5 linked regions of the Methanococcus vannielii SB genome follow. The protein of the gene in region 5 binds, or shares a complex with, the protein of the main gene of each other region. Links are inferred from orthologs where the notes say so. Each region holds a gene or a part of one and is shown on either strand. Other genes may lie near its edges.

What was found.
Region 1: MEVAN_RS03255 (region 5) and rpl18a share a complex: the UniProt entries of both Methanocaldococcus jannaschii proteins name them as parts of the 50S ribosomal subunit. The link is inferred for Methanococcus vannielii SB from one-to-one orthologs.
Region 2: MEVAN_RS03255 (region 5) and MEVAN_RS07985 share a complex: the UniProt entries of both Methanocaldococcus jannaschii proteins name them as parts of the 50S ribosomal subunit. The link is inferred for Methanococcus vannielii SB from one-to-one orthologs.
Region 3: MEVAN_RS03255 (region 5) and MEVAN_RS04370 share a complex: the UniProt entries of both Methanocaldococcus jannaschii proteins name them as parts of the 50S ribosomal subunit. The link is inferred for Methanococcus vannielii SB from one-to-one orthologs.
Region 4: MEVAN_RS03255 (region 5) and rpl4p share a complex: the UniProt entries of both Methanocaldococcus jannaschii proteins name them as parts of the 50S ribosomal subunit. The link is inferred for Methanococcus vannielii SB from one-to-one orthologs.

The regions. Positions count from the first base shown.
Region 1 is NC_009634.1:1,088,170-1,094,276, reverse strand. Bases 1,648-4,587 are described here. They hold rpl18a (50S ribosomal protein L18Ae), read left to right. Parts: upstream 1,648-2,972; coding sequence 2,973-3,203; downstream 3,204-4,587. Other genes in these bases: mer (5,10-methylenetetrahydromethanopterin reductase), read right to left, coding at 3,818-4,587; MEVAN_RS05485 (DUF2666 domain-containing protein), read left to right, coding at 3,332-3,748; MEVAN_RS05495 (translation initiation factor IF-6), read left to right, coding at 2,269-2,952; MEVAN_RS05500 (50S ribosomal protein L31e), read left to right, coding at 1,981-2,232; argB (acetylglutamate kinase), read right to left, coding at 1,648-1,886. In the rest of the region: MEVAN_RS05515 (ammonium transporter), read right to left, coding at 1-380; MEVAN_RS05510 (P-II family nitrogen regulator), read right to left, coding at 410-748; more of argB, read right to left, coding at 1,002-1,647; more of mer, read right to left, coding at 4,588-4,780; 5-amino-6-(D-ribitylamino)uracil--L-tyrosine 4-hydroxyphenyl transferase CofH, read left to right, coding at 5,015-6,091.
Region 2 is NC_009634.1:1,564,036-1,569,931, reverse strand. Bases 1,302-4,030 are described here. They hold MEVAN_RS07985 (50S ribosomal protein L24e), read right to left. Parts: upstream 2,896-4,030; coding sequence 2,707-2,895; downstream 1,302-2,706. Other genes in these bases: MEVAN_RS07970 (hypothetical protein), read right to left, coding at 3,756-4,030; rpl7ae (50S ribosomal protein L7Ae), read right to left, coding at 3,189-3,542; MEVAN_RS07980 (30S ribosomal protein S28e), read right to left, coding at 2,919-3,149; gdhA (NADP-specific glutamate dehydrogenase), read right to left, coding at 1,302-2,379. Outside these bases: MEVAN_RS08005 (beta-propeller domain-containing protein), read left to right, coding at 1-188; MEVAN_RS08000 (hypothetical protein), read left to right, coding at 270-632; MEVAN_RS07995 (hypothetical protein), read left to right, coding at 613-942; more of gdhA, read right to left, coding at 1,042-1,301; more of MEVAN_RS07970, read right to left, coding at 4,031-4,139; MEVAN_RS07965 (methanogenesis marker 12 protein), read right to left, coding at 4,265-5,251; MEVAN_RS07960 (DUF354 domain-containing protein), read left to right, coding at 5,386-5,896. UniProt on the Methanocaldococcus jannaschii protein: Binds to the 23S rRNA.
Region 3 is NC_009634.1:879,068-885,074, reverse strand. Bases 1-2,840 are described here. They hold MEVAN_RS04370 (50S ribosomal protein L3), read right to left. Parts: upstream 2,003-2,840; coding sequence 998-2,002; downstream 1-997. Other genes in these bases: MEVAN_RS04365 (translin family protein), read left to right, coding at 2,269-2,840; rpl4p (50S ribosomal protein L4), read right to left, coding at 210-968; MEVAN_RS04380 (50S ribosomal protein L23), read right to left, coding at 1-188. Also shown: more of MEVAN_RS04365, read left to right, coding at 2,841-2,859; MEVAN_RS04350 (DUF4870 domain-containing protein), read left to right, coding at 3,665-3,982; MEVAN_RS04345 (NAD(P)H-hydrate dehydratase), read right to left, coding at 4,007-4,828; MEVAN_RS04340 (DUF3343 domain-containing protein), read right to left, coding at 4,830-5,384; MEVAN_RS04335 (YeeE/YedE thiosulfate transporter family protein), read right to left, coding at 5,469-5,948; MEVAN_RS04330 (cytochrome c), read right to left, coding at 5,967-6,007. UniProt on the Methanocaldococcus jannaschii protein: One of the primary rRNA binding proteins, it binds directly near the 3'-end of the 23S rRNA, where it nucleates assembly of the 50S subunit.
Region 4 is NC_009634.1:882,991-889,152, forward strand. The notes cover bases 1-2,995. They hold rpl4p (50S ribosomal protein L4), read left to right. Parts: upstream 1-1,116; coding sequence 1,117-1,875; downstream 1,876-2,995. Other genes in these bases: MEVAN_RS04370 (50S ribosomal protein L3), read left to right, coding at 83-1,087; MEVAN_RS04380 (50S ribosomal protein L23), read left to right, coding at 1,897-2,157; MEVAN_RS04385 (50S ribosomal protein L2), read left to right, coding at 2,197-2,919; MEVAN_RS04390 (30S ribosomal protein S19), read left to right, coding at 2,960-2,995. Outside these bases: more of MEVAN_RS04390, read left to right, coding at 2,996-3,442; MEVAN_RS04395 (FumA C-terminus/TtdB family hydratase beta subunit), read right to left, coding at 3,565-4,137; MEVAN_RS04400 (sugar phosphate isomerase/epimerase family protein), read left to right, coding at 4,215-5,021; npdG (NADPH-dependent F420 reductase), read left to right, coding at 5,085-5,756; MEVAN_RS04410 (signal recognition particle protein Srp54), read right to left, coding at 5,764-6,162. UniProt on the Methanocaldococcus jannaschii protein: One of the primary rRNA binding proteins, this protein initially binds near the 5'-end of the 23S rRNA. It is important during the early stages of 50S assembly.
Region 5 is NC_009634.1:685,477-691,563, reverse strand. The notes cover bases 894-3,813. They hold MEVAN_RS03255 (50S ribosomal protein L13), read right to left. Parts: upstream 2,601-3,813; coding sequence 2,187-2,600; downstream 894-2,186. Other genes in these bases: MEVAN_RS03240 (30S ribosomal protein S11), read right to left, coding at 3,664-3,813; MEVAN_RS03245 (DNA-directed RNA polymerase subunit D), read right to left, coding at 3,064-3,651; MEVAN_RS03250 (50S ribosomal protein L18e), read right to left, coding at 2,621-2,983; MEVAN_RS03260 (30S ribosomal protein S9), read right to left, coding at 1,769-2,173; MEVAN_RS03265 (DNA-directed RNA polymerase subunit N), read right to left, coding at 1,525-1,731. Also shown: MEVAN_RS03285 (4Fe-4S dicluster domain-containing protein), read right to left, coding at 1-154; more of MEVAN_RS03280, read right to left, coding at 235-893; more of MEVAN_RS03240, read right to left, coding at 3,814-4,038; MEVAN_RS03235 (30S ribosomal protein S4), read right to left, coding at 4,048-4,584; MEVAN_RS03230 (30S ribosomal protein S13), read right to left, coding at 4,606-5,055; lysS (lysine--tRNA ligase), read left to right, coding at 5,866-6,087. UniProt on the Methanocaldococcus jannaschii protein: This protein is one of the early assembly proteins of the 50S ribosomal subunit, although it is not seen to bind rRNA by itself. It is important during the early stages of 50S assembly.

The sequences.
Region 1 (6,107 bases), 400 kb from region 5 along the record:
GAAACGATTGTAGCCGCAGTTGCTGCAAATACCAGTCCAAAAAACCATGTTGCCAAATCTATCCCGTTGTTTGCAAAGTTAGTTGTTACGATTTGACCCCACCAACTTACAAAGTCTCCAGGAATAAGTGATACTGCAAGTACTGACCCGATAAATAACCATGAAATTGCCCCGATAATCCAGTCAGTCATGTTTTTCATCATTACGTTGTTCACGTTCTTTTTTCTAACTTGTCCCCCTTCTAAAAGTGCAAATCCAAGTTGCATTGCAAATACGAGTGTTCCCATTAATACAAGAAACATTACGTCTCCAGAATTTGCAAGAGTACTAAGGCCCGTTATAATGTTTGTAGGTTCGACAAATAACTCAGCAGTTCCCATAAATTCACCTCAAAGTATATTATATTTAATTATATAGCATTTTTACCGCGTTCTCCAGTCCTTATACGTATTGCGTCATCTACAGGCAGTATAAAGATTTTTCCATCCCCTAATTTTCCAGTACTCGCATTTTCAGAAATTATTGTAATAATTTCTTCTACGTCCTTATCATCAACTATTGTCTCGATTTTTACCTTGGGTAAAAGGTCTACAACATACTCTGTTCCACGATAACGTTCGATTATTCCACCTTGAACGCCCCTACCTTTAACATCAGATATTGTAAGGCTTAAAAACCCATTTTCAGATAAAATTCCTTTTACTATGTCAAGTCTTTCGATTCTTATTATTGCTTCAATTTTTTTCACTGAAACACCCCTAATTTGATTATATTATAAAACTAACATGGAAGGCATTGTTAGGTATTGGTATCTTAGAAGGAAACAGAATTCCTTTTCCGATACTAACCCATAGATTGATATTATATATAAATGTAACTAAAATCAAAACATTTAAATAATCTTTTATTTAAATTAATAGATAAATTGGCAATTATTTTAAAAATTGAATTTTTTGTAAGCCGCCTAAAATATTAAATTAAAAAATATTAAAAAAAGTAATTTAATCCTTTAAAATCATTGTTCCAATGCCTTCTTCAGTAAATATTTCTAAAAGAACTGCATGAGGTATTTTTCCATTTACTATATGGACACTTTGAACCCCTTTATTTAAAGCGTTTATGCAAGCCTCGATTTTTGGAATCATACCTCCAGTAATTATCCCTTTTTCTATCATTTTTTCTATTTGTGAAATCGTAAGTTTCCGGTGAAGTGTTTTAGGGTCGTTTATGTCATCCATTATGCCGTCAACGTCTGTAACCATTATCAATTTTTCTGCATTCATTGCTCCTGCAATATCTCCTGCCGCAATATCCGCATTTAAATTAAGGTCTTTATTTTGTTCGTCAACACCTATTGGAGAAATTACTGGAATATATTTTTTTTCAACAAGAATATCAACTAATTTAGTATCTACCCGTTCAACTTCCCCCACCATTCCAAGGTCTACCTCTATTTTTTCATTATCCCTTATTAAATACTGAATCTTTTTTCTTGCCTTTATAAGTTGACCCGATTTTCCAGAGAGTCCAACAGATTTTCCACCGTATTGTTCAAGTTTAGATACAATATCCCCATTTATTTTACCGATAAGAACCATTTTTACTATTTCAAGTGTTTCTTCATCAGTTACCCTTAATCCATGGATAAATTCCGGAACTTTCCCCATTTTTTCCATTGCACGGTTTATTTCTGGGCCTCCGCCGTGAACAATTATCGGATTAATCCCAACATATTTTAAAAGAACCATGTCTTTTGCGATCCAATTTTTTGCCTGTTCATTAACCATTGCGTGGCCGCCATACTTAATTACAAACTTCTGGTCGTGGAATTTGCAAATATAAGGCAACGCTTCAATTAAGATTTCAGCTTTTTTATATTCGTCCATGTTTACTTGCCACCAAAATATTTAAATATTGATTTTTCATATTCTATATGATTTAATATTTATACATTTTTTAATCCATGCGGAGGTGCAGAATATGGAAGAAGAAAGAATATATACAATCCCATTGAGAGATGTAACAAACAAATCACCTACAACAAAGAGAGCGCCAAGGGCTATTAGGGCTATTAGAGCGTTTTTAATGAAACATATGAAATCAGATGTTGTTAAATTAGACAACTCAATAAACGAAAAAGTTTGGGAAAGAAGCTTAAATAAAATCCCTGCAAAAGTCAGAGTTAAAGCTGTCAAAGAAGGAGATGTTGTTAAAGCTACATTGATAGAATAATGCAACTTATTCTTTCCTAAAAAACATTGTGGTACTATGATAATCAAAACATACTTTTCTGGAGTATCTACTATAGGAGTACTTTCACTTGCAACTGAAGACTATGGACTTTTTCCTCTTTCAGTTGAAAAAAACACTTTGGAAAAAATGAAGGAAGTACTCAATATTCCAGTAACCCAGTTAAACATATCTAACAGTTCATTAATCGGTTCTTTATGTGTTGGAAACTCCAACGGACTATTAGTACCTAACATTGTAACGAGTAAGGAAATTGCATTAATTAAAGACTTTTTAAAAGAAAATAGTCTTGATGTTAATTTAGAAAAACTTAAAGCTAAAAACACGGCATTTGGTAATTTAATATTAACAAATAATAAAGGATGCATAATTTCAGAAGAGTTACAGAACTTTAGAAAAGTCATTGAAGATGTACTTGGAGTAGAATCTGGAGTCGGAAACTATGCTAGTCTTCCAACGGTTGGTTCTAACGGAGTTGCTACTGATAAAGGATGCCTCGTTCACCCGTTAACTGATGAATTAGAATTAGAGTGGATAACAGACGTTTTAAAAGTGGACTATGTTGGAAGAGGTACTGCAAACCGGGGCGTAACTTCAGTTGGCTCATGTATTCTTGCAAACACTAAGGGTGCAGTTATCGGTGGCGACACTTCAGGCCCTGAACTCTTAAAAATTGAAGAAGCTCTCGATTTAATCGATTAATAAATTCATCTGGTGATATTATGGCAAAAATCATAAGAATAAAAGGAAAAATTGTTGGAAAAGACGAACCTATGGTATTCTCAAAAGAATACAACGTATTAAAAGAAAGTGATGCTTTAGAAATTATGTACTCAGACATGGGTAGCAAACACTCTGTAAAAAGAGCAAACATTCAAGTTTTGGAAATTTCAGAAATTTCACAAGAGGAAGTTTTAGACCCTATTGTAAGAAAGACTCTTGAAATGTATTAATTACTTTTTTATATTTTTTTATTATTTTTTTAGTTATTCTCTCGTTTGTTTAATATTATTTTATATAATTTAAAGTAGATATCGTATCCCGTATTTTATAATAATATACTGTTAAATATGGTGATTTTATGTCTGAAGAAAGAATACTTTTTACTGCAAAAAAAGGAAAATGGTACGTTTCTAAAAAACTGAAAATTGATGAAAATACCCGTAATGTAGAAATCGCAAGAATATTAGCAGGAATTAATGAAACAATATCTTTGAAAATAAAGGAATTTTTGCCATTTGATATGCAAAAATTAGAAGAAATTGCTGATGAAATATACGTTGCTAAAAAAGGAAAAGTCAAAGAAGAAGAAGTTTCCGAAGCCCTCGTAAAATTGAAATCGCCAGCAACTACTAAAAAAATGAACGCAATAACCGAGTCAAAAGAAGGAAAAGAAATTTTAAAAAGGATTTTAACCGAAATCGTGCTTGAAAGACTCGGCTTTAAGTTACATGTTGAAGCTAAAATGATTGAAAAATTCATTGAAAAATCACAATAGCTTAAAAATTCCAAAAATACTTTTTTAAATTGGTTTAAAATCTTAAAAAAAGAAGAATTAAAAAAAGAATTATTTAAATTCCTTAATAATTTTTCCGATTAATTTAATGCTTGTATCTTTATTTGGCCCAATTGGGGAACCTGCAACAATTTGTGTTACACCCATTTTTTCAAGAGCTTTTACTTTTTCAACTACTTCTTCTGGTGTACCGTATAATGCAAATGCTTCTAACATTGTGTTGTCTACATTTCCAAATGCTGCACCGAAGTTTCCGGATTTTAATGCTTCACTTATTGCTTTAACTTTTGAAGCGTCGATTCCGTGTCTTTCTAAGATCATAGGAGGTGAACCGGCAGCGATGAATGCCACTACTGGGATAGCTGCTTGTTTAGCTTTGTCTGCGTTTTTGTCTACGGACATGCATGCATATGCTGCAACGTCAATTTCAGACATGCTTCTTCCTTTTGATTCTGCTCCTTTTTTAATTAAAGGAACTGCTGCTTCGAAGTCTTTTGGGTTTGAAGCGTTAATTAACACACCGTCAGCGATTTCTCCAGCGGTTTCTAACATTTTAGGTCCTTGTGCACCCATGTAGATTGGAACTTTTGTTGTAGGTTTAACTGCAAGTTGTGCACCTTCGGATAACCTTTTTCCCGCCATTAAAGCGTTCATGTCTTCAATTGATTTTATGATTGTTCCAACTGGCTTTGTCCATTCAATACCTAATGCATCAAATGTTGCCTTGTCGCCAGGGCCGATACCTAATACGGATCTACCGCCAGAAAGTTCATCTAATGTAGCCATTGCTGATGCCGTAACTGCTGGGCTTCTTACGTATGGGTTTGTAACACCAGGCCCTAACTTAATTTTGTTAGTTACCGCAGCAAGTGCACCTAAAGTCATGTAAACATTTCTGTTGTTGTAGTGGTCTGTAATCCAACAGTATTCAAAGCCGTTGTCTTCAGCCATTTTAACGTAGTATGCGAGCTTTGTTATTGGCTCGTTTGGGACGAATTCAATACCAAATTTCATTCTGCCACCTTCCTATTTCTAGAGTTTTAATATAACAAGTATAATTACTAATCAGCAATATAATGTACTTTCTATTTATCAAGAATAGAAAGTTATATATAGTAAATAAAGTTTTGAAATGCTCTTCGACCTATTAAACAAATTATGGTAGGTATTAATTAAATTACTATACATGCCCAAATTTATATATAAAAAGGTATGAATTAATGAAACATTAATAAATTCGGTGATCTAATGGACTTAATTTCCTTTAAAGAAAAGGATATTTCAAAAAAAGAGTGCCTAGAATTATTTTTAGATACTGAAAACTTTTTTGATATTTTAAAAGTTGCAGATGATATTAGAAAGGAATCTGTTGGGGATACGGTTACTTATGTGGTTAATACAAATATAGAGACTACAAATGTCTGTATAATGGGTTGTAAATTCTGTGCTTTTGGAAAATCAAAAAATAGCTTGGAAGCATTTAAATTAAATTCAGAAGAAATTGCAAAAAAAGCCCTTTTAGCAAAAAAAGCAGGATTTACGGAAGTTACAATTCATGGCGGAATTCATCCTGATGTAGATACTCATTTTCAAGTTGAAACACTAAAAAAAGTAAATGAAGTAACGAACCCGTTTGGTGGAATTTACGTCCATGCATATTCACCACAGGAAATATTAAATGGTGCCGAAGTTGCTGGATTAAATGTAAAAGAAGCGTTAGAAATGCTTTATGACGCAGGTTTAAGAACCATTCCTGGAACCGCTGCTGAAATTCTTAATGACAGCGTTAGAAATGAGATATGTCCTTTAAAAATGCCCGTAAATAAATGGATTGAAATAATTAAGGAAGCCCATAAAATAGGATTTAAAACGACATCAACTATAATGTACGGGCATATTGAACAATACAGTCACGTTGTTGAGCATTTTTCCATTTTAAAGGAAATTCAAAAAGAAACTTCTGTATTTACAGAATTTATTCCGCTTTCATACTTATATGAAAATACGCCACTTTATAATTTGGGCAGGGTTAAAGACGGTGCAAACGGGCTTTACGAATTAAAACTTTATGCAATTTCTAGAATATTTTTTAAAGATACGATTAAAAACATTCAAGTTCCAAGAGTAAAACTTGGAACCAAATTAAGCCAAATTATTCTAAAATGTGGTGCAAACGACCTTGGTGGAACATTGATGGAAGATAAAGTTTCAAAAGCTGCCGGAAGTACCTATGAAGATGCAAGTACTGAATTAATGGAAAATGCAATTAAGAATATAGGCAGAATTCCGAAAAAAAGAACTACACTTTATGAAATAATTAAATAATGGTATTATTATTAAT
Region 2 (5,896 bases), 880 kb from region 5 along the record:
TAAATATATTAACGGATACATACGTTCAAAACGATAATAAAGAAATAGTAGGAAGTGGTGGAATCCATACGTGGACTTTTGAAACTCTTGAAAAGGGTATTGTTACAATTAAATTTGACTATTATCGCCCTTTTGAAGGAATTGACTCATCAATATCTAAAAAAACATATGTAATAAATATAGAATAATTAATTTTTTTTAAATTTTTTCTATAATTTATAAATACTGTTCCCTTTCAAATAAAATATAAAAAAAAGGGGGCGAGTATCTTGAAATTAAATCTAATTTTGGTAGTTTTTTTAATTATTACTACATTAGGATATATTTTAGAATATATCGATGTAATTGAACCTGATTCTAAGAATATTACTCCCGGATGGTATTTACTTAGAAGCGAACTTGATACGCCAGATAACCGCTATTTTAAAAGCTTTTATATTGTAAAAAATAATCCGCTAACTTTAGGTAGTTCAAAAAATTATTTTGATAATTCAACGTCTTACACGGTAGATTACACAAGTTTGGATAGTCATCTATCTGAAAATATAACCCTTTCATCGTGGAGAATTTTAGACGATAAAAAAAGTAGTAAATGGTGTTCAATTAAATTTTATGTGGGATGCTCTTCATAAGTTCTATAAAAAAGGAGATATTATCGAATTAAATGGAACCTCAAAAATCCTTAAAGCCATAAACTACACTGATTCTAGATATATGGATGTATCCCTAACGGTAATTGGTGAAGAAGGTTTTGAAATATATCGAGAAAAACTATTAAATGACGAAAAATTAACAATATCATCAAATAATTCAGTAAATTCAATTAAATCTTCAGAATTAATTTCTGAAAAGCCCGGATATGATTTAATATTAAATATTGAATTTTTGGAAACTTACGCTGGAAGTTGGAGTTTTTACTATTTGTACATTTGGAAAGGATAGTTTAAATTACTAAAGTAACGGCTATTAAAAATATATTTTAAAACTAAAAATTATTAAAAAGTATTAAAGTTTATTAAAAATTAATTAAGTATAATTTTATTAAATTAGCCCTTGTTCAATCATTGCATCTGCTACTTTTTTAAATCCTGCAATATTTGCACCTAAAACATAGTTTCCAGGGTGCCCGTATTCTTTAGATGCTTCATAAGCTGATTTGTGTATTGATTTCATTATTTGCTTTAATTTTTCGTCAACTTCTTCTCTTGTCCATGAAAGCCTCATTGAATTTTGCGACATTTCCAATGCGGAAGTTGCAACTCCCCCCGCATTTGCAGCTTTTCCTGGCCCATATAGTATTTTTGCGTTTAAGAATATGTCAACGCCCTCTGGAACGGTAGGCATGTTTGCCCCTTCAGATACAAGCATGCAACCATTATTGACTAATGCTTGTGCGTCTTCAGAACCTAGTTCATTTTGGGTAGCGGATGGGAATGCACAATCACATTTTACATTCCAAGGTTTCTGACCTTCAAAGTACCCTACACCGTATTTTTCAGCATATTCTGATATTCTTCCTCTTCTAACGTTTTTCAATTCTTTGACAAATTCTAATTTTTCAGGCCCTATCCCTTCAGGGTCGTAGATATAACCGTTTGAATCAGATAAAGTAACTACTTTAGCACCTAGTTCATTTAATTTTTCAACGGTATACTGTGCAACGTTTCCTGAACCTGAAACTACACAAATTTTTCCTTCAAATGTTTCATACCTTGTTGCAAGCATTTCTTGTGCAAAATAAACGCACCCGTAACCAGTAGCTTCTGGCCTTATTAATGAGCCGCCCCATTTAAGTCCTTTTCCAGTTAAAACTCCAGTATATTCATTTTTAAGTCTTTTGTACTGGCCAAATAAATAGCCAATTTCTCTTGCACCCACTCCAATATCTCCTGCAGGTACATCCGTATCTGGCCCGATATATTTAGACAATTCAGTCATGAATGATTGGCAAAACCTCATAATTTCAGCATCTGACTTTCCCTTAGGGTCAAAGTCAGAACCGCCTTTTCCACCGCCAATCGGTAGAGTAGTAAGTGAATTTTTAAATATCTGTTCAAATGCCAAGAACTTCAAAACTCCGAAGTTAACGGAAGGGTGGAATCTTAAACCTCCTTTATAAGGGCCAATTGCACTGTTAAATTGAACCCTGTAACCTCGGTTTACCTGAACTTCCCCTTTATCATCCATCCATGCAACCCTAAATGTAATTGCCCTTTCAGGCTCAACTATTCTTTCCAATATTTTTGCCTTTTTATATTCGGGGTGTTTTTCAATTACGGGCTCTAGCGATTCAAGTACTTCCTGTACTGCTTGGTGGAACTCCAACTCTCCAGGATTTTTCCGTTTTACGGTTTCCAAAATTTCTTGAATATATGTCATTAATACTCCACTCCATGTTTTGTTTTTATATGGCGACTGCAAAAAATTCCAATATAGTGTTTATCGATTTAATTTATATATTTTTGGATATTTGCGGTCAGAAAATCCGTAAATCACCAAAAAAGCCTTAAATATATAAATAATCAAATAAATGAATTAATAAATTAATGCATATACCAATTTAAGACATTACAGGGATTAAATTGGGCATCTGATACTAGAGTAGCTACTAGTTTTAAAAGCTATTAAATTAAATTAAGCTTAAGATAAACTATTAAAAGAGTACGAATGTTTTATAAAGGTAATTCTAAAAAAGATAATAAGGGATTATTGGCCCTTGTTCATTCTTTTGAACATGTTTGTCCATTTTAATTTTCTTCCAACTCTTCCAAGTTTGAAGTTCTTTTCACACTTTGATGAGCAGAATTGCATTACTGAACCGTCTTTTTTAACGTATTTTTTTCCGCATCCAGGTTCAATTTTGCCTTCACAAAAACTGCATGTTTTCCATTCCATTTTTAATCACCTAGCGGGAAAGATTATTTTCTTCTCTTACCGAGTTGTTTTGCTTCTCTTTCGGTTTCTCTCAACATTATGAGATCTCCTACTTTAACAGGACCTTTAACGTTTCTTGTTAAAATTCTTCCTGTGTCTTTTCCACCTAAGATTTTACATCTTACCTGGAAAATTTCTCCAGTAACTCCTGTTCTTCCTGAAACTTGGATAACTTCAGCAGCTACTGCTTCCTGGTATACCATATCATCAGCCATTTAAATCACCTGATTTTAACTAAATAATTAGCTGCTAAATTATGCTTTTAAACCGTTTAATTTTTCAACTAAGTCTTTTAATTGTTCAGCGCTGCCTTCAGCAACAACTGCAATAGCTGATGTAGGTACTTCTAAACCTGCTGCTTTTCCTAAAGCTTCTTTTGTTGAACAGTATGAGTATGCAATTCCTTTTTCTTCACAGATTACAGGAATGTGTGCAACGATTTCTTCAGGTTGTACATCTTTTGCAACTACAACTAATTTTGCAATTCCTTTTTCAACTGCTTTTGTAACTTCGTTTGCGCCTTTTTTAATTTTTTCAGCGTTAGCCACTACTTCAGCAGTTTTCTCTTCAAGCTCTTGTGGTATATCAAATTTAACATATATAGCCATATTATGACCTCCTTCATTACTTAAAAGAATTTTTTTATCCGGATGGCGCCCACTCATATCATCATGGTATTAAAAGAGTTGGCAGATAGTCTATATCGTAAAGCCATATATAACAGTTTTGGTTTTATAACAGTTTTGGGTTTTGAAAATTAACATAGCATTATTATTAAAAATTATGGCCCATAAAAACATTAAGGGTAGTAAATATAATTCTTAAAGATCTTCACTCATTTTTTCTCGCGTTATAAACTGTTTGACAGCGATTAATGCGATTATGCTAAAAATTATAAGTGCTATATCCCTAGACGGCTCTGTTGAAATTAATATTTTTCTAACAAGTGCAAATAATAAGAGTTCGATAATATTACTGAAGCTGTGTTTTGTCAACGTAAGCGCAAGTTCAAGTCCAATTATAAAAAGAAGGACATTTTGTAAAAATTGACTGAAAAAAACGTAAATATATTCCCCAGTTAATTCTGAGTATAATACATCTAAGGTTAGAGTATAAATGGATAAAATAAACAGTATAAACGAAACAACAATTATGACTATTGCTATAAATTTTTCTACCCTACTTAATATATTAACTACTTCCATACTAATCATTTTTTTAGCTTTAGTTATTATAATATTTTTTAATTACATACTCGTAACCTAATATGGAAATAATATGACTTAAATTTTTTGATTTAATTTTGATTTAATTTTGATTTGTTTTTGTATTATTCAATATTGAAATCTACAGAAATCCCCAAAATATCCTTTTTTCCATAAAGTATATCATTTGCAATCATTGCACTACCTATTGCTCCACTTTCGCCATCTAAAACAAAGAAATTGCCATTAGTATTTTCTTTTATCATTTTAGAAATATCTGGATTTTTACATACTCCAACAGAACCGGCAATAACTACATTATTTTCAGGATTTAAAAACATTAAAGAATTTATTTCCATTGAAACGCTTAAAACAAGAGAATCAACTGCAAGTTTACACTTTTCATCTTTTTCATACTTTTCAATAATTTCTGATTTTGTGTCTTCAACGCCTTTATATGAATCAGTGATTTTTACGGCCCCTGCTTTTGAAAATGCTTCGTTTGCAGTAATTTCCCTTAAATCAATTTTTTTGATTAATTCTAAGTCTATTGGACCGTGTAAAATTCCAACTGCCCCAATACATGCATCAAATCCACCGAATATTTTCCCGTTTCGTATCAAAAGAGTTACGGTGTTTGAAGAAATGTCTGAAAGTATAAAATTTTCAAGATTAAACGTTTTATATGCATTATAACATATTGAAATCTTTTCAGGAGATGCAGTATGTGAAAAAAGTGCGTTAAATCGTTTATCCATGCAATCTATTCCTTTATGAAGTCCAGGAATTACCACTGCAGGAATTTTAGATTCTTTTATTTCATCATAAACTTTGGTTCCGCCACCAATTTTTTTCCCGATTCCTTCAAGATTACGTACTCCCCTATTTTTAACCCTTGAAATATCTGTAATTTTATTAATTCCATCCCCCATTGAATAACAAACTCCTATTAAATCGATTTCTGACAGATTTATATGTTTTTTCAACTCATCTAAAAAAGATAGCTTTTCAAATTCAGTTCTTCGAATCTTAAAAATTGATTTTATCAGCCCATTTTCCATTATACATGATGTAATTCCCGATGTACCGTGATCTATCCCTACAACAATCATAATATCCCTATAAATGATAATAATGTTAACATGCAAATAATTATATATAAAATGGTACTATTTTGTTAAGAACTTTTGTATTTACTACCCGCCGCTAATATTACTTTAGTGATCCAATTGTTATTGGTGATTTGATGGACGTATGGGTTGACCTGACAAACTCCCCGCATATTCATTACTTTTCACAACTTATAGACAAGTTTAATCGTAAAGGAATTGAATATTATATTACAGCAAGGAAATTTCAAAATTTAGAAGAATTAATAGATATTTATGGGTATGATTACTTTTCAGTAGGTGACCATGCTTATTCACTTGATGAAAAGCTTATAAATTCATCTAAAAGAATAGTAGAGCTTACAAAAATTGTAAAAAAACTAAATCCCAAAGTTGCAATTGCAAAACACTCAGTAGAACTTCCAAGGGTCGCTTTTGGAATGAATATTCCTTCAATATTTGTTGTTGATAACGAGCATGCAAGTGCCCAAAATAGATTAACAATACCTCTTGTAACTAATATCATATCCCCAGAAGGCACTAAAAAAGCATTTAATGGAAATTCTTTTGGAAGCGATATAACATCTTTTGAAGGAACCTGTGAAGTTTCAAACGTGAATTCAAGGCTTTCATCAAATTTTTCAATTG
Region 3 (6,007 bases), 190 kb from region 5 along the record:
TGTCCTTTTGGAGTAATGTTCGTGTTTACTTCAGCAACTTCAGCATTGAATAACTGTTTAATTGCTTCTTTAATATCTTCTTTTGTAGCTTTTCTTTCAACGTAAAATACCAATCGATTTTCTTCTTCAATGAGTTTCATTGTTTTTTCACTAACGATTGGTGTTTTTATAACATCAAAGGCATCCATGCCATTCACCTCAGATTAATCTTAAAATCTTTCCTTTAATTTTTCAATGGCATTTTCAGTCCAGAGTGTTAGTCTTCCAGCCATTGTTCCGGGTGCAATGTGTATTGCGCTTAAATCATTAGCCGTAATTACATCAACACCTGCAAGGTTTCTTGATGCAGCAACTGCGTCACATGCATCGCCTACAACAACCAAGACACTTCTTGGTTTTTTGTATTTTCTTCCTCTTAATTTTGCTCTTCCAGCTTTAATTTTAATGCCGTCTTTAGCTCTTTCTAAGTCAGCTTCTAATTTTAAAGCTTTAAATACACTTAAAACTTCTTTTGTTTTTACAAGGCTCTCAAATTCAGCATTTACAACTAAAGGTAATGAAGGAACTCCTTCGATTTTGTGTCCTCTTGCTGCAACAATTTCTGAATTTGCCGAAGCTGCAATAGCACTTGCTAAAGCTTTTAATCTTTCTTTTCTGTTTATTCTTTCGAATAATATTTTTTCAACTTTTGGAGGGTGAGCTCGTCTACCGCCAACAGCTTGAGGTACAAATGCACCTGCACCTTGTGCGGTTCTTCTTACTCTTGCCTTACCGTGTCCCTTTCCGATTGATTTTGCTGAAGTTCTGTAACCAGCTAATGGGTCGGAACCTTTTGGTTGCAATCGTGCAGTTAATGATGAAATTACTGCTCTTTTAATTACATCTGGCCGGTATTCTGTTTCAAATACGCTAGGTAATTCAATTGCCCCTTTTTCAGAACCATCTAAATTGTAAACCTTAACATTCATAAGTTACACCTGCTCGTGTTTTTGAGTAATTAGTTTCCTTGTTTGGACTCTTTGCTGATGTAAGTAACTTCCGGTAATCCGAATTTATCTTCAGCAGGTCTTACAGCTCCTCTTAAAACTACTAATCTTTTTGCAGGGCCTTGAACAGTTCCCTTAACTACAACGTAACCGTTTTTAACAGCACCGTAGTTTAAGAATCCTCCTTTAGGTGTAATTTCAGCACCTTCGCTGCCTAATTTTAAGATTCTCTTATTGTATTCGGTTCTCTGGTGGAAACCCATTTGACCCGCTAATGGAACAGTCCACATAACTCTTTTTGGTCTCCATGGCCCGATTGAACCGGTCTGTCTACCTACACCTTTTCTTTGGTGCTTTCCAAACTGTATTTTTACGCCCCATCTTTTAACTGGGCCTTGGAATCCTTTACCTTTGGTAACTGCCAAAGTGTCGATAAATTCTCCAGTTTCAAATACATCATTGATTGAGAGCGTTTTGCCTAAAATATCTTTAGCGTAAGCTAATTTTTCAGCGACTGAGGAACCGCCAACTCTAATTTCAACAACTTCAGGTTTTTTCTTAGGGATTCCTGTAGTTTTAGGATTAGTGTGTACGATTACTCTTAAATCAACCGTTTTTTCTAAAACAGCATCTAATGATTCTACTGTTTTTATTTCTTCCTTTTTTGTAACGGTTAACTTTCTTCCTAATTCTTTGTCCTGTTGCTTTGCCCAAACTTCAGTTAAAGCTTTTAAGCCTTTTGTCGTTTTTCCGTATGCCCTAATACCTGCAACAGTAATTTCAGGTGTTTCCAATACGGTTACTGGGGAAAATACTTCCTGCCCATTGTTTGGGCTTTTAGGGTTGTTTTCTACTAATAAAGCATGGGTAGTACCTGCTTTGTATACTGGAAATGCCTGAAGTCCTACTTTTTTATCAGCAGGCCATGATCTGATTTTAGGAACTAATTTCTTAGCTCTTTTCCTTGGGCTAAATGCTAGAGAACCTCTACGAGGTCTATTTTTTTTCATACCCATAGTATAACCTCCTTTGATAGTTAACTAGTACCCCTTGTGTTTTATTTTTGTGTAGAACTAGTCGTTTTTAGAGTAGTTGTTAATCTTTTAAAAACAAGCAACCTATTAATGGCGTTCCGCCTTTTCAGGTCTTCCATATAGTTGCCTACATACATTAATCATTACAATATATATAGTTAACCCTAATTAAATTCAATCACTATATATCTTAAAAAAGAGATATTTATTGGTATAAAATATAATTTTAACGATAAAATGGTGATTGAATGGAAAACATGAGCTTTATGATAGAATATTTTGAAAAAAAGAACGAAAAAAGGGAAAAAATTTTAAAAATTTCAAGAGATATTGTTAAGGATTCTTCAATAATTATTCGAAAAATTCAGAAACGTGAACAAGTCAGTTTTTTTGAACTTGAAGATAAACTTTTAGGTATTTCAAATTTATGTTTGGATCATCCCGAATTTATCAAATATCTACAAGCTCCAGAACAGGAATACGTTGAAGCCAAGGTTTATTATCACTTAGTTTTTGAAAATCGGTTTTTAAATTACTCTAACTTTAAAAATGTTTCAATAGAGAATTATATATTGGGACTTTGTGATGTTATTGGGGAACTTAGGAGAAAAATACTCGAATCAATTAAAGAAGACGACTTTAAAAATGCAGAGTGTTATTTTTTCCACATGGAAAATATTTATGATTTTACAATGAAATTTGACTATTATAATTTAATAGACGGACTAAGAAGAAAACAAGACGTTTCAAGAAGTATACTGGAAAAAACTCACGGGGATTTAATAAGCTTTACAGAAAATTTAAAGCTTAGAACAGAACTATCTAAATTTAAACCTTAATTTATTTTTTAATAATTTTTAAGTATAACATTTAGATATACAAATTAATATTTTTAAAATAAAAAGTAGGGCAGCGGGGATTCGAACCCCGGGCCACTCGGTTATCAGCCGAGCACTCTAACCAGGCTGAGCCACTGCCCTATACTGCAACTTATTCGAGGAAACCTTAGAATGATTTTATCTGAATTTCCAATGCCTTTCAAAGCAAAATGAAATAAGGTGTTTTAATATTTAAACTTTTTGGTAAAATGTTTAAATGCAATACAAACTAATTGATTATATATGCCCCTTAAATACATATTTTAATTATAAACCGCTAAGGGGGAATATAATGGCATTATTCGGTTTAAAAGAAAATCACGCAGCAATTTTAGCATACCTTTTAGGATTCCTATCTGGAATTATAGTTTTACTACTGGAAACAGAGTAAATTTGTTAAATTTCATGCAATGCAATCCATTATATGCTTTGGTTTAATTTTTGCGTTAAGTCTAGTTTTTGGATATATTCCTTATATTGGGGGAATTTTGGGAATGTTATTAAGTCTAATTTCATTGGCATTATGGATAGTTGGAATAATAAAATCATACCAAGGTGAAAAATATAAATTCCCAATTATTGGCGACATTGCTGAAAAATACCTGTAATAAATGTCCACATATTTTTATATGTTTTTAAATTTTAATCCATATTAGAATTTTTTTTGCTATGTTTTGGAGTATAGGTGCATACCTTGGATTTATATATTAGTGATACAATATTATAATACATATTTTGTTAGTAAAAATATTAAAAAGGGGAAAAGATGACATCGTTAGGTCTTGAAGAAAATCACGAAGCAGTTTTAGCATACCTTTTAGGATTTGTTTCAGGCGGTATCTTGTTAGTTATCGAAAAAGAGAGTTCTTTTGTTAAATTTCATGCAATGCAGTCGATAATAGTTTCAGCAGCAATATTTGTTTTAAGTATTGTTCTTGCATTTATTCCAATTATAGGATGGTTACTCGGTTTACTATTAATGCCTGCAAGCTTAATAATCTGGTTTTTCTGTATGTTTAAGGCTTACAAAGGGGAAATGTATAAATTACCCGTAATTGGCGATATGGCAGAAAAATATATGTAATTATTTTTCATTTTTTTACTTTTTTTAGAGTTTAAATTCTTTTAGGGCTTCAGGAATTTTTTTTATAATTTCGTATATCTTTGTATCGGGTTTTGGATTTACAATTTCGCCCAATTTACGATTTAATTTACACCCCAATATCGATGCTTCCTCTATTTTAAATCCACATGCAATTAATGACGTAGTAATTCCTGTTAGCGTATCTCCAGTTCCCCCGATGCATTCCATTGCTTCAAACTTTGGATTTGCCACATGGTCAATGATTTTTCCGCACTGTACAATATAGTCTTTTTCCCCTTTTACAACCATATTGTCGGGCATTTTTTGAAAATACGCCATTTCAATTAGTTTTGGAACGTCTAAATCATCTATTTTAGATATAAATCCTCTAACGTACGCAGGATGTGATGACTTATCATCTGCTAAAAATGCAAGTTCGCCTACATCTGGAAAAAACATTCGAAATTTATCCCCAATACCTGCAGCCTTTCCAGCATACATCCCTCCTGCATCGCCGATAACGGTTTTGGAAAAATCTACGTTTAAAATTTCTGAAATTTTTGGTTTTATATAATGAATAATTGTTATTTCTTCCGTAATTTCATTTAAATCCCGATAAATTTTTAAACTACCCTCACCTTCCCCCACATCTCCCGCAGTTAAAAAAATTAGCTCTTTTTCCATTCCAAAATATTCCAATGTTTTAAATGCTGCCCCAACGAGGGCTCCACTGCCCATTGTAATTGGAAATTCTTTATTTTTAACAAATATCTTATTTTTTTCAATATGTACTTGGCCTTTAACAAGTTCCATACCTTTTATGGGCATTGCTCCTGCAACCATCATATTATTCACCGCTAAATATTTTTTTAGCCTCTTCAAATGCTTTATTTAATGTATAGGCACATAAAGTGTACCCTAAAGCTTTTGGAGTTTCATTTTCATTAATTTCTAAAATGTTTCTACCAATCAACTGTAAATTAAGATAAGGAACATCAGGACAGCCCCCTCCAGAAATGTTTACTATCTTTCCGGTACCATCTATTGTTATTTTCATATTTCCAGATCTTACCATTGTAAATCCTTGGATTTCTTTTACTTTAACGATATCTAAAGGTTCCATTAACTGCCCATCAAGTGAAATAAATTTTAATGGAACTAATTTATTTTTTTTAAGTTCCCTTTTTATTCCTGTTTCTTCTAAAACTTCGTATTCCACTGCAAGGTCACAACCTTCCCGTATTTCATGCGGAGGAGCAACTACTTTTGCAGAATAGTTTTTTAAAATTTTTTCAGCCTTCATTGCATCCCTTACGCTTTTAAATATTATTAATCCTTTTCCTACTTTAAATTCTTTTTTAGGTTCCAAAACCGACTTTAACTTATTAAAAAATGAGGACATATTTTCACCAAAGTAAAAAAGTGCTGATAAAAAAATAGTATATCAAATGGTATAATAAATAATATAATACTTAGTATTTAGTAATTATGCAAGTATTGACTGTATGAATGAAAGTGCCCACTGGTGGTAGATTACTGCACCAACTGCTAAACCAATTATATACATGATTGCAGTTTGGTTCCCTTCTCCTGCCATTATAAAGTTTCTAAATGGACAACCGCCCTGAATTATTGACAGGAAACCTACTCCAAAACCCCCGATAAGTGCTGCAACGAGGTTTGGCATAAAACCTAATCCACCTGCGGCCCCCCCTGGAATTGCAGTAACTCCTTTTGTAAGTATCCAAGGAAATAGGGGTAAAAGCCCTACAATGTGGAATAAGATTGAACCTATTAATGCTCCACCAATAAATCCAAATAAACCTTTGAGTAGCCACGTGTCTTTCATTAAAGAAAAGTCCCTAAGTCCTCCACAGAAACAAAGAGCGGATCTTTGTCCAAGATATCCCAAAAGGGTACCAAATACTAAAGTGCCAATTGCAGGCAAGTATTGATAAATATCCATATTATCACCCTTTATAAATTATGCTTTTTTCAAATATACTTCAGAACCTACAACAGCTC
Region 4 (6,162 bases), 200 kb from region 5 along the record:
TAACAACTACTCTAAAAACGACTAGTTCTACACAAAAATAAAACACAAGGGGTACTAGTTAACTATCAAAGGAGGTTATACTATGGGTATGAAAAAAAATAGACCTCGTAGAGGTTCTCTAGCATTTAGCCCAAGGAAAAGAGCTAAGAAATTAGTTCCTAAAATCAGATCATGGCCTGCTGATAAAAAAGTAGGACTTCAGGCATTTCCAGTATACAAAGCAGGTACTACCCATGCTTTATTAGTAGAAAACAACCCTAAAAGCCCAAACAATGGGCAGGAAGTATTTTCCCCAGTAACCGTATTGGAAACACCTGAAATTACTGTTGCAGGTATTAGGGCATACGGAAAAACGACAAAAGGCTTAAAAGCTTTAACTGAAGTTTGGGCAAAGCAACAGGACAAAGAATTAGGAAGAAAGTTAACCGTTACAAAAAAGGAAGAAATAAAAACAGTAGAATCATTAGATGCTGTTTTAGAAAAAACGGTTGATTTAAGAGTAATCGTACACACTAATCCTAAAACTACAGGAATCCCTAAGAAAAAACCTGAAGTTGTTGAAATTAGAGTTGGCGGTTCCTCAGTCGCTGAAAAATTAGCTTACGCTAAAGATATTTTAGGCAAAACGCTCTCAATCAATGATGTATTTGAAACTGGAGAATTTATCGACACTTTGGCAGTTACCAAAGGTAAAGGATTCCAAGGCCCAGTTAAAAGATGGGGCGTAAAAATACAGTTTGGAAAGCACCAAAGAAAAGGTGTAGGTAGACAGACCGGTTCAATCGGGCCATGGAGACCAAAAAGAGTTATGTGGACTGTTCCATTAGCGGGTCAAATGGGTTTCCACCAGAGAACCGAATACAATAAGAGAATCTTAAAATTAGGCAGCGAAGGTGCTGAAATTACACCTAAAGGAGGATTCTTAAACTACGGTGCTGTTAAAAACGGTTACGTTGTAGTTAAGGGAACTGTTCAAGGCCCTGCAAAAAGATTAGTAGTTTTAAGAGGAGCTGTAAGACCTGCTGAAGATAAATTCGGATTACCGGAAGTTACTTACATCAGCAAAGAGTCCAAACAAGGAAACTAATTACTCAAAAACACGAGCAGGTGTAACTTATGAATGTTAAGGTTTACAATTTAGATGGTTCTGAAAAAGGGGCAATTGAATTACCTAGCGTATTTGAAACAGAATACCGGCCAGATGTAATTAAAAGAGCAGTAATTTCATCATTAACTGCACGATTGCAACCAAAAGGTTCCGACCCATTAGCTGGTTACAGAACTTCAGCAAAATCAATCGGAAAGGGACACGGTAAGGCAAGAGTAAGAAGAACCGCACAAGGTGCAGGTGCATTTGTACCTCAAGCTGTTGGCGGTAGACGAGCTCACCCTCCAAAAGTTGAAAAAATATTATTCGAAAGAATAAACAGAAAAGAAAGATTAAAAGCTTTAGCAAGTGCTATTGCAGCTTCGGCAAATTCAGAAATTGTTGCAGCAAGAGGACACAAAATCGAAGGAGTTCCTTCATTACCTTTAGTTGTAAATGCTGAATTTGAGAGCCTTGTAAAAACAAAAGAAGTTTTAAGTGTATTTAAAGCTTTAAAATTAGAAGCTGACTTAGAAAGAGCTAAAGACGGCATTAAAATTAAAGCTGGAAGAGCAAAATTAAGAGGAAGAAAATACAAAAAACCAAGAAGTGTCTTGGTTGTTGTAGGCGATGCATGTGACGCAGTTGCTGCATCAAGAAACCTTGCAGGTGTTGATGTAATTACGGCTAATGATTTAAGCGCAATACACATTGCACCCGGAACAATGGCTGGAAGACTAACACTCTGGACTGAAAATGCCATTGAAAAATTAAAGGAAAGATTTTAAGATTAATCTGAGGTGAATGGCATGGATGCCTTTGATGTTATAAAAACACCAATCGTTAGTGAAAAAACAATGAAACTCATTGAAGAAGAAAATCGATTGGTATTTTACGTTGAAAGAAAAGCTACAAAAGAAGATATTAAAGAAGCAATTAAACAGTTATTCAATGCTGAAGTTGCTGAAGTAAACACGAACATTACTCCAAAAGGACAGAAAAAAGCATACATAAAATTAAAAGACGAATACAACGCTGGAGAAGTAGCTGCAAGCTTAGGAATCTATTAATTAATTTAAGAAAACACTATTGAGTAATATGGTGATATAATGGGTAAAAGACTAATTTCCCAGAATAGAGGGAGAGGTACTCCAAAATACAGATCCCCGTCCCACAAAAGGAAAGGTGAAGTTAAGTACAGAAGTTACGACGAAATGGAAAAAGTCGGAAAAGTTCTTGGAACCGTTATTGATGTACTTCATGATCCTGGACGATCTGCACCAGTAGCAAAAGTAAGATTTGCTAATGGAGAAGAAAGATTAGTATTAATTCCAGAAGGAATTTCAGTTGGCGAGCAGATTGAATGCGGTATAAGCGCTGAAATAAAACCTGGAAACGTTTTACCACTTGGAGAAATTCCAGAAGGTATCCCAGTATACAATATTGAAACAATCCCTGGAGACGGCGGTAAGTTAGTAAGAGCTGGTGGGTGCTACGCACACGTTGTAGCGCATGATATCGGAAAAACTATCGTTAAATTGCCTTCAGGCTACGCAAAAGTACTAAATCCTGCATGTAGAGCAACAATTGGTGTTGTTGCAGGCGGTGGAAGAAAAGAAAAACCATTCGTTAAAGCAGGTAAAAAACACCATTCATTAAGTGCTAAAGCTGTTGCATGGCCAAAGGTAAGGGGTGTTGCAATGAACGCAGTAGATCACCCTTACGGTGGAGGTAGACACCAGCACCTAGGAAAACCATCAAGCGTTTCAAGAAATACTTCCCCAGGTAGAAAAGTAGGGCATATTGCCTCAAGAAGAACCGGTAGGAAATAATTAATTTAAGCCCCTTCCTAAAATTTAATAAGGTGAAAACATGGCCAGACAAAAATTTAGTGGCAAAGGCGGAAAAGGAAAGTCTAAAAAAGGACAACAAAGTACAGCCCCAAGAAGAAGAGTAGAATTTAAATACAAAGGCTTTACTTTACCCGAACTCCAAGAAATGCCCATTAAAAAATTCATTGAAATCGTTCCTGCAAGACAGAGAAGAACGATGTCAAGAGGAATTACCCCTAACCAAAGAAAATTGGTTATGAAAATTAAAAAAGCAAGAAGATTGGTAAACAGAGGCAAAGAGCCTAGAGTTATAAGGACACATTGTAGGGACTTTGTAATAACTCCTGAAATGATAGGCCTAACAATCAGTATTTACACAGGTAAGCAGTTTAAAGAAATAAAATTAGTTGAAGAAACCCTTGGAAGATTCTTAGGTGAAATGGCACCAACTAGAGGAATTGTACAGCACGGTTCCCCAGGTATGGGTGCTACAAGAGGTTCAATGTTCGTTCCAATTAAATAATTGGAATTTGAAATCTCTTTTTTTATTTTTATAAAAATTTATTTATTAATTTAGATTTATAAATTATTTAAAGTTATAAATCTAAATTAATATTTAAAAAATAAGTTTAAAAAACTAAAAGGTTAGAGCTTCCGCTTTAATGAATCTAAATTTTCCTGAACCTTTTTTTCGACTTCAAAATAAAGGCTATTTTCGTGTGAATCCATTGCAACAATTAGTGGACCAAAATTTTCAACTTTTAGTTCCCAAAATGCTTCAGGCATTCCTAAGTCTAGATGGTAAACATTTTTTACTTCTTTTATACAATTTGCCAAAAGTGCTGCACAGCCACCTGGAGCTGCAAGATAAACTACCCCTAACTCCTTAAAAGTTCTCAATAACTCTTTATTCATTCCTCCTTTTCCAACTATTGCAGAAATATTTGTAATTTTTATAAAGTCTTCTTCGATATTGTTCATTCTTGCAGAGGTTGTAGGCCCAATTGCAACGCATTTCCAAATACCATTTTCTTGCTTCATTATCGGGCCGGCATGGTAAATTACGCCATTTTCAAGGTTTATTGGTGCTTTTTTTTCTTCAATAGTTATCAAGTGAGCTTCATCTCTTCCAGTACAGAGGTTACCGGTTAAATAAACGATATCCCCTACTTTTAACTTTTTAACGTCTTCTTTTGAAATCGGGACATTTAAATTCAAACTACCACCAGAATAAAAATATTATTAAATACATTAAATGTTTTTATTATATTAATAGCTAAAGCGGGGAGATTCTCATGAAGTTTGGAATATCATCTCTAGTATTTTTACCAGAAACTCTTCAATCATCAATGGAGAAAGTTGCAGAAAACTCTTTTGAATGTTGGGAAATCGTTTCTGAAGGAAGTCATCAGTTAAACCCAAAAAATATCAAATATTTAAGGGCTTTAAAAGAACAGTATGACGTAGATTTAGTCATTCATTCGTCTTTTTCAGATTTAAATCCTGCTTCAATGAATAGGGAAGTAAGAAATTTAACTGTAAACAGCGTTATCGAATCTATTGAAGGTGCATTTGAGCTCGATGCTAATGTTGTCACGATTCACCCTGGGTATCTACCCCCACTTTGGTCGGATTACAAAAAAGATATTTTAGATAACAATTTTTCATCACTAAATGAAATCGTTGAAATGGCAGAAAACTACGAAATAATGATAGGTTTAGAAAATATGCCTAATTATCACGGTGTTTTAGGGGTTACTATTGAATCATTGAGTGACATTATAAAAGACATTGATTCAAAGTACCTTGGAATTACATTCGATATAGGCCATGCAAATACTGCTGGAAATCCGGCTGAATTTGTAGGCGAGTTAAATAAAATGGGAAGAGGAATTGTACATGCCCATATCCATGATAATTTAGGAATAGAAGATGAACATGCATTGATTGGGGCAGGAAATATCGACTTTTCAAGCGTTATCTTAAAACTCCAAGAAATAAAATACGATAAGGTACTATCATTTGAATCTAAAAGTATACGTGATGCAGTAAAGGGAAGGGAAATCATAAAAGAACATTTTTTAAGAATCAATAATTTATAAATTATTATATAAATGAATATCTCTAATGAATTAATCGATTATTAATATAAAAAAGGTGAATTTATGAAAATTGCGATACTTGGTGGAACTGGCGACCAAGGCTTTGGTCTTGCACTTAGGTTTTCAAAAAACCATGAAATATTAATAGGGTCAAGAAAGGCTGAAAAAGCAGTTGAAGCTTCGGAAAATGCTTTAAAAATACTTTCAGAAAAAAAAATATCTACAACTATTAAGGGACTGACAAACAGCGAGGCTTCAAAGTTAGCTGATGTCGTTATTGTATCACTCCCATTTGAATACACCATATCTACATTAAAAGAATTAAAAGAAGAATTAAAGGGAAAAATAGTTGTTTCTATAGGTGTCCCGCTTGCAACTGCGATTGGAGATAAACCAACAAGAGTTATTACCTGCCCTCAAGGCTCAGTTGCGGAATTAATTCAAGAAATACTTCCAGAATCAAAAGTAGTAAGTGGATTCCAAAACATTTGTTCAAAATGTCTTGAAGATTTAGACTGTGAGGTAAACTGTGATGTATTAATTGCTGGAAATGATGTTGAGGCTAAAAAAACAGTTATTTCCCTTGCAAACGAAATTCCTGGTATAAGGGGGATAGATGCTGGAAAATTAGAAATTTCAAAATTTATTGAGCAGATTACGCCATTATTAATCCAATTAAATATAAAATACAAATTAAAAGGAGCAGGTATCCAAATTACTGGATTAAACCTTTAATATATTTTTACTCCTTATACATTAATTGCCTCATTATTTGGCCCATTTTACCGCCCATTTTCGGCATTTTTCCTCTTTTTAAATTACCAAATGCGTTTTTAGTTGTTGCGTAATACTTTAAGAGGTCTTTTATCTCATCTTGTTTTACACCTGCGCCCTTTGCAATTCTTTGAAGCCTAGATGTCTTGATTAACTCAGGATTTTCTTTTTCTTCCATCGTCATCGAGTCCATCATAATTTTATATCGTTTCAATTTCTGTTCCGTAAGTTGTGCAGCTTCTTTTGGCATATTTCCGCCAAACCCCGGAATCATTCCCATTATCTGCTTCATAGGACCCATTTTTGAAATTGTTTCAAGTTGTGCATAAAGTTCCACTAGGGTAAATTTTCCTTTCAATATTGAATC
Region 5 (6,087 bases):
ATACGTCAATACAAACAAGGCAAAATGTACAGTCTGATTCCCTCATAACTATTACTTTATTCTCTTTAATTTCAAATACCTCGGTTGGACACGTATTTACGCACTCCGCACATTCTGGACCTTTACACTTATTGTAGTCAATTATAACACTCATTTTATCCCCCCTTTTCTGATAATATAATTTATAGATAAATGTATTAAAAATTATGGATAAAATATGGCGTAAAAAAGTTGTTAAAATCGTGTAATGTTTGGATTGTTTAATATTCGTTCAATATTCCAAAGTTCATTTAATACTTTTGAATTAATACTTGCCCGTAAAAAAGGAATTTTGAATCCTATTGCAATATGGGGAAAAGAGGTATTGTCCCCCTCAATTACGGTGTTAAGCCCTTTTTCAGAAATATAATTCACGTAGTAACTCATTTCAGTAAGTGTGCCCATCTGGTACGGGTTAAATTTTGAAAAATCTGCTTCTTCATCGATATTTTCAGTACATAGTATTCCATCGAAGTCTATTATTTCATGACTTTCCAAATAATCGATTTCTTCAATATTTGCCCCATATTCTAAAATTTTAGCACCTGCTAAAATTTCAACGTCCTCTTCATCTGAAACATTAGATATTATTTCTTTGAATTTTTCAATATCGTTAAATACGTTTTTTGAAATATATTCCCCGTAGTTGTTTTTAAAAGAGTACTCTTTTGAAAGTTCTGAAAGTATCGTATTATATATATGAATCATTTCTCCAATGGATTCTGCCATTGGAATTGCTAAAAGTTGGTTAGAACCATCAGAAACGAGTGAACATCCAACTACAGGTAGATTAGATGATAAAACTCCCCCGATATGTTTAAATAATGGAATATCTACGCTGTTTGCAGCGGCTCTTGCGATACTTATGGAGGTCCCCATCGTGACTTTAGTATTGTCTACGGACGTATCGCAGATTATTGAATCGATAATGTCTTGGTCATATGCCGGATAACCAACTAGCTCTGGAGCAAGTATATTTTCAACATCGGATATTGCAAAATCCGGATTTTCAACATCAATTACGTCGTATCCAATACCATTATTAGTTAATGTAGCAATACGAACCTGAATTTTTGAGTTTTTAAACACTTTTTTTGCAGTTACCCGTTTTATGGAGGTGCTGTTTTCCACTAAAATCCCCCTAATAAAAAATGGTTAAAATATTACTTTAATGGTTTTTTAACGCACAAAGGAATTTTTCCCTGCTTTACTTCTTCTTCAGCGAGATTTAACGACGAAGATTTATCTGATTCCACAGTTAGGGGGGCCCCATCTGAAATTTGAAGGGACCTTGCACCTACTAATCTTGCAGTTTCGAATTTGGTTAATTTCATGAAATCACCCTAACGGAGTAATCTATATTTTAATAAAATATGGGGCTGCCGAGATTCGAACTCGGGTTGCACGCCCCCCAGACGCACAGGATGGCCAGGCTACCCCACAGCCCCTAAATACAGGGTAATTATTAAAATGTAATTACCTATTTTATCTGTATTCGACAATATCATCGAATAATTCTTTTCCATTTTCAAGCCTGTGGGATGCAAACATCCTTCTACAGCAGTATTTTGTAACGCCTAAGTCGTTTAAAATTTCTTCTGGACTTTCTACATTTGAAAGTCGGGTTTTGTATTCATCATAAACTTCAGAAATTACATTCCCGCAAGAAAAACATCTGATTGGAAATATCACTATTACCACCTAAAAAACGTAAAGGGAAGAAAAATAATTATCTGTATGACTTTTGTCTTCTAGCTCTTGGACCTTTTGATGATTTACTTGGTTTGTGAGGCTCAGTTCTTCTTGCATCACTTACAAGCAAAGTTCTGTCGTAGCTTAAGAACATTTCTTTTAATTCCATTTTTCCGGTAAATTCAATAATTGCTTTACCTAAAGCGGTTCTTGCAGCATCCATTTGGCTTACAGTTCCACCGCCTTTAACATCTACATCTACATCAATACTGCCTAATATTTCACCCGCTAATATTACAGGTTCCATTAACTTCATTTTGATGTATTTAGGTTCCATTAATTCTAATGGTTTTTTATTAATTCTTATTTTACCGCTTCCTTCTGTTGCAGTAGCTCTTGCAATTGCGGTTCTCCTTTTACCTACGGTGTGGACTACCTTCACACTTTCACCTCAATTAGAATTTAGCACCTAAGTATTGGCTTAATTCTCCAACTGTTACGTATTTGATAGTATTTGGCGCACTACCTAAGCTAATGTCGATAGAAATTCCTTCTGGAACTCCAACTTCAACTTTTATACTTTTAAATGCGTTTACTCCTCTATCCTTTTTATATGGGAGCATTCCTCTAATGATTCTTCTGATAATTGCATCAGGTCTTCTAGGGAATTTTGGACCCATTCTATTAGGATTTGAGATACTTTTTCGTTCTCTTAACTGCGTATACTTTTGGAAGATAAAATCTCTGTTTCCAGTTATAATCGCTTTTTCAGCGTTTACAATTGTAACTTCTTCTCCACTTAATGCAACTTTTGCAACGTATGATGCCAGTCTTCCAACAACCGCATTTTCAGCGTTTACAACAACCATACTTCCACCTTAATGTTTAATTAGGCCATAATAATTACTTTGGACCCTTTTGGGTTTTCAGCGATAATTTGTTCAATTGATAAGCATTTTCCACCAACTGATTCAATTGCAGACTTTGCAGTCTCTGAAAATGAAAATGCTGCAACAGTTACTTTTGTCTTTAATGAACCTGCCCCTAATACTTTGCCAGGAACTAAGATTACATTACCTTCTGAAGCATATCTGTTGATTTTACTCACATTTACTTCAATTTTCTTTCTAGCTGGTTTGGATAATTTTTTAGCAACATCTTTCCAGATTGGTGCACTATTTTTGAACGATTCTTGTTTTAATGTTTGAATCAATTCAGTAGTTTTTGGGTTTGTAGCCATTGTTTTTCTCATAATTTCACCCGAATGATATAATACATTTCTCACTCGTTTCAAAACTAACATTTTGATAGTTTAAGATAATTAGTGAAAATTTAGTTGTCAGCATTTAATTCGTGACCTTCTAGTTCGGATAAAAAAATTTCCGCTTTGTTTTTTAAAATTTCAAGCGAAGATCTTATTATATCTTCCGCGTCCATGTTTCCGAATGACTCAATCGTAAATTCCACTTCGTCATTTGATATCTGTTTGTAAACCACATTACAAGGTTGCCACTTTGCATGAAATTTACCAGTACCAACAAGAGCTTCGGCTTCAAATTCTAGTTTTTGGCCTTCAGCTAATTTTACTATCGGAATATTTTCAAAAGCAATTTCACCAGCTTCAGATTTTAAATCTGATGAATATACGGTACATGGTCCTTCCTTAGACAGGGTAAATACGACAACTTCATCTCCACTGACGGGAACTCCCTTTACAGGTATCAAACCAAGTCTGTGTGCGAGAACTTCATCGTACATCGAAGACGTGTTTTCATAGAAGTATACATTTTCAATAGCATATGTAGGAACTTCCGAAATCATTAATCTTCTCAATGCACTGGAAAAAGATAATGGGGCTTTTAATTCCACTTTAACAATTTCCCCAGTTTTCTTTTTCTCTTTTTGGATATTTTTTATCAAAAAAATCACCAATTATCTGTTCTTTCTTTTTGGCGTAGTACCGTCGTGAGGAATTGGTGTAGCGTCTTCGATTCTACCGATTTTAATGCCTGCCCTTGATAATGCCCTGATAGCAGCTTGTGCACCAGGTCCAGGATTTTTGGACTTTTGACCGCCTGCTGCTCTGACTTTTACGTGAACTTGGTCAATTCCTTTATCTCTCATCAATTCTGCAATCTTGAATGCAGCTTGCATTGCAGCATATGGTGATGATTCGTCCCTTTGGTTTCTCACGATCATACCGCCTGAAACTTTAGCGATGGTTTCTGCTCCTGTTACATCCGTAACGTGGAGTATTGTGTTGTTGTAGGATGCATATATGTGTACTAATCCCCATTTTTGACTCATTTAATCACCTTATTGATTTTCCTCGCTTACTGCGGTAGTTCTTTCAGGGTGGTTCTCTAAAGCCATTGGTGAGTTAGGCACGTATCCTATTGCATTATTTTCAGAAACTGAAACTAAGTATGAAGGGGAAGTAACTCGTCTTCCATTTACTGCAATGTGCCCGTGAACAATGAGCTGTCTTGCCTGTTTAGCTGTTTTAGCAAGGCCTTTTCTGTATACCAGTGTTTGTAATCTTCTTTCAAGAATACTTTCAATGTTTAATGAAAGAATATGGTCAAGAGTAGGCTCTTGTTCAACCAAGATAGCGTATCTTTTTAAAACATTGAATAACTGAACAGCTTCTTTTCCACCTTGCGTGGTTGTGTCGCTGATCAATTTTCTTGCTTGTCTTCTGTAATTTCTTAATTGGGTTTCCATCTTCCAGAGTTCTTTTTTGTTAACCAAGCCATATTTATGGCTAATTTCTCTTTCCTTCTGGATTCTTTCCCCAATCCATGGATGGTTAGGTGTGTCGTATTTTTTACCTAATCTTCTTGGATCTCCCATTTTTTCACCTTTTTACTTTTTTTACTTCTTCCTCTTAACTCCCATTGTACTTCCTTTTCTGAAAGAACCTCTGGTTCTCTGTCCTCTACATGGTAATCTTAACTCGTGTCTGATACCTCTATAGCATCTGATCTTTTTCATGTTTCCAATGTCTTCTTGTACTGCGAGTACGAGGTCGGTTTCGATAAGGTGTTTGTCGAGTCCCGTGTAGACATCTTTTTTCCTGTTGAACATCCATGATGGAATACCGTGTTTTGCAGGGTCTTCTAAAACTGATTCAATTTTTAAAACATCCTCATCTGCTAAGTAACCTGCCTGTTGTTTAGGGTCTAATTCGGTAACTCTGATTAATGCCTTAGCCATAGCCCTACCGATACCTTTCACTTCTTGTAGTGCGTATTCGAGAGGGTTTTTACCTTCAAGGTCTGTTTTTGATATTCTGATTCTGTGTCTGAATTCTGTCTGAGTCACTCTTGCACCTCCAGAGATCTTCGTGTTTATGACTGTTAATTAGTAATAAAAAAATAAATGGCGCAGAGAGGGGGATTTGAACCCCCGCGAGGCAAAGCCTCATACGGTTTCCAGCCGTACGCCTTCCCAAGCTAGACTATCTCTGCACATTAGGTTATTAGGAATAACATATACCTGGCAACAATATTGAAAAATGTGCCATTCTAACCGTGTTTGAATCTGGGTTACCGTGTTTTCTATCATTGTATTACTTATGACCTTTCATTTATATAGATTTCGATTTAATCGAGACAGCTATATAAATTACTATATGCAGGTACCGTGTTTTATTCTGAATGAAATCTTAATTACATAAGATGTTATAATATATATTTGTTTGCATAATGATTTAAGTTTGGAATTCAGGATATTCATATTATCGTTCATAGTATTAACGTATTATATGACAATTTATTTGTCATTTTTAGGTCATTATATAATTGCGTACTCAATAACCAATAAGTTTATATATCTGAATCGTAATTCTTATTCTTGACTCTAATAGTAAGAGACGTGCCAAGGTAGTCTAGTCCGGCGAGGCAGCGGACTGCAGATCCGCTTCAGAGGGGTTCAAATCCCTTCCTTGGCTTTTTTTATTTTGAATACATTAATTTATTAATTTGGATTAATAAATGTTATTTTTTAGATTTTTCCAATGACAATACATAAGTTATATAAAATATTTTTTACTATATCCTAAAAAACCATTATTTTTGATTTAAACTACTATTTTTTGGTTTTTCACGTTTTAATATAATTGGAGGAAACACAATGCACTGGGCTGATGCAACAGCGGAAAAAATCATGAAAAAAAGAAATGTGGAAAAATACGTGGTTTCAAGTGGTATTACTCCATCGGGCCACATACACATCGGAAATGCGAGAGAAACACTGACTGCAGATGCAGTACATAAGGGACTTCTTAATAACGGGTTAGAAAGTAAATTAATTTTTGTTGCAGATGATTATGACCCATTAAGGAAACTATATCCA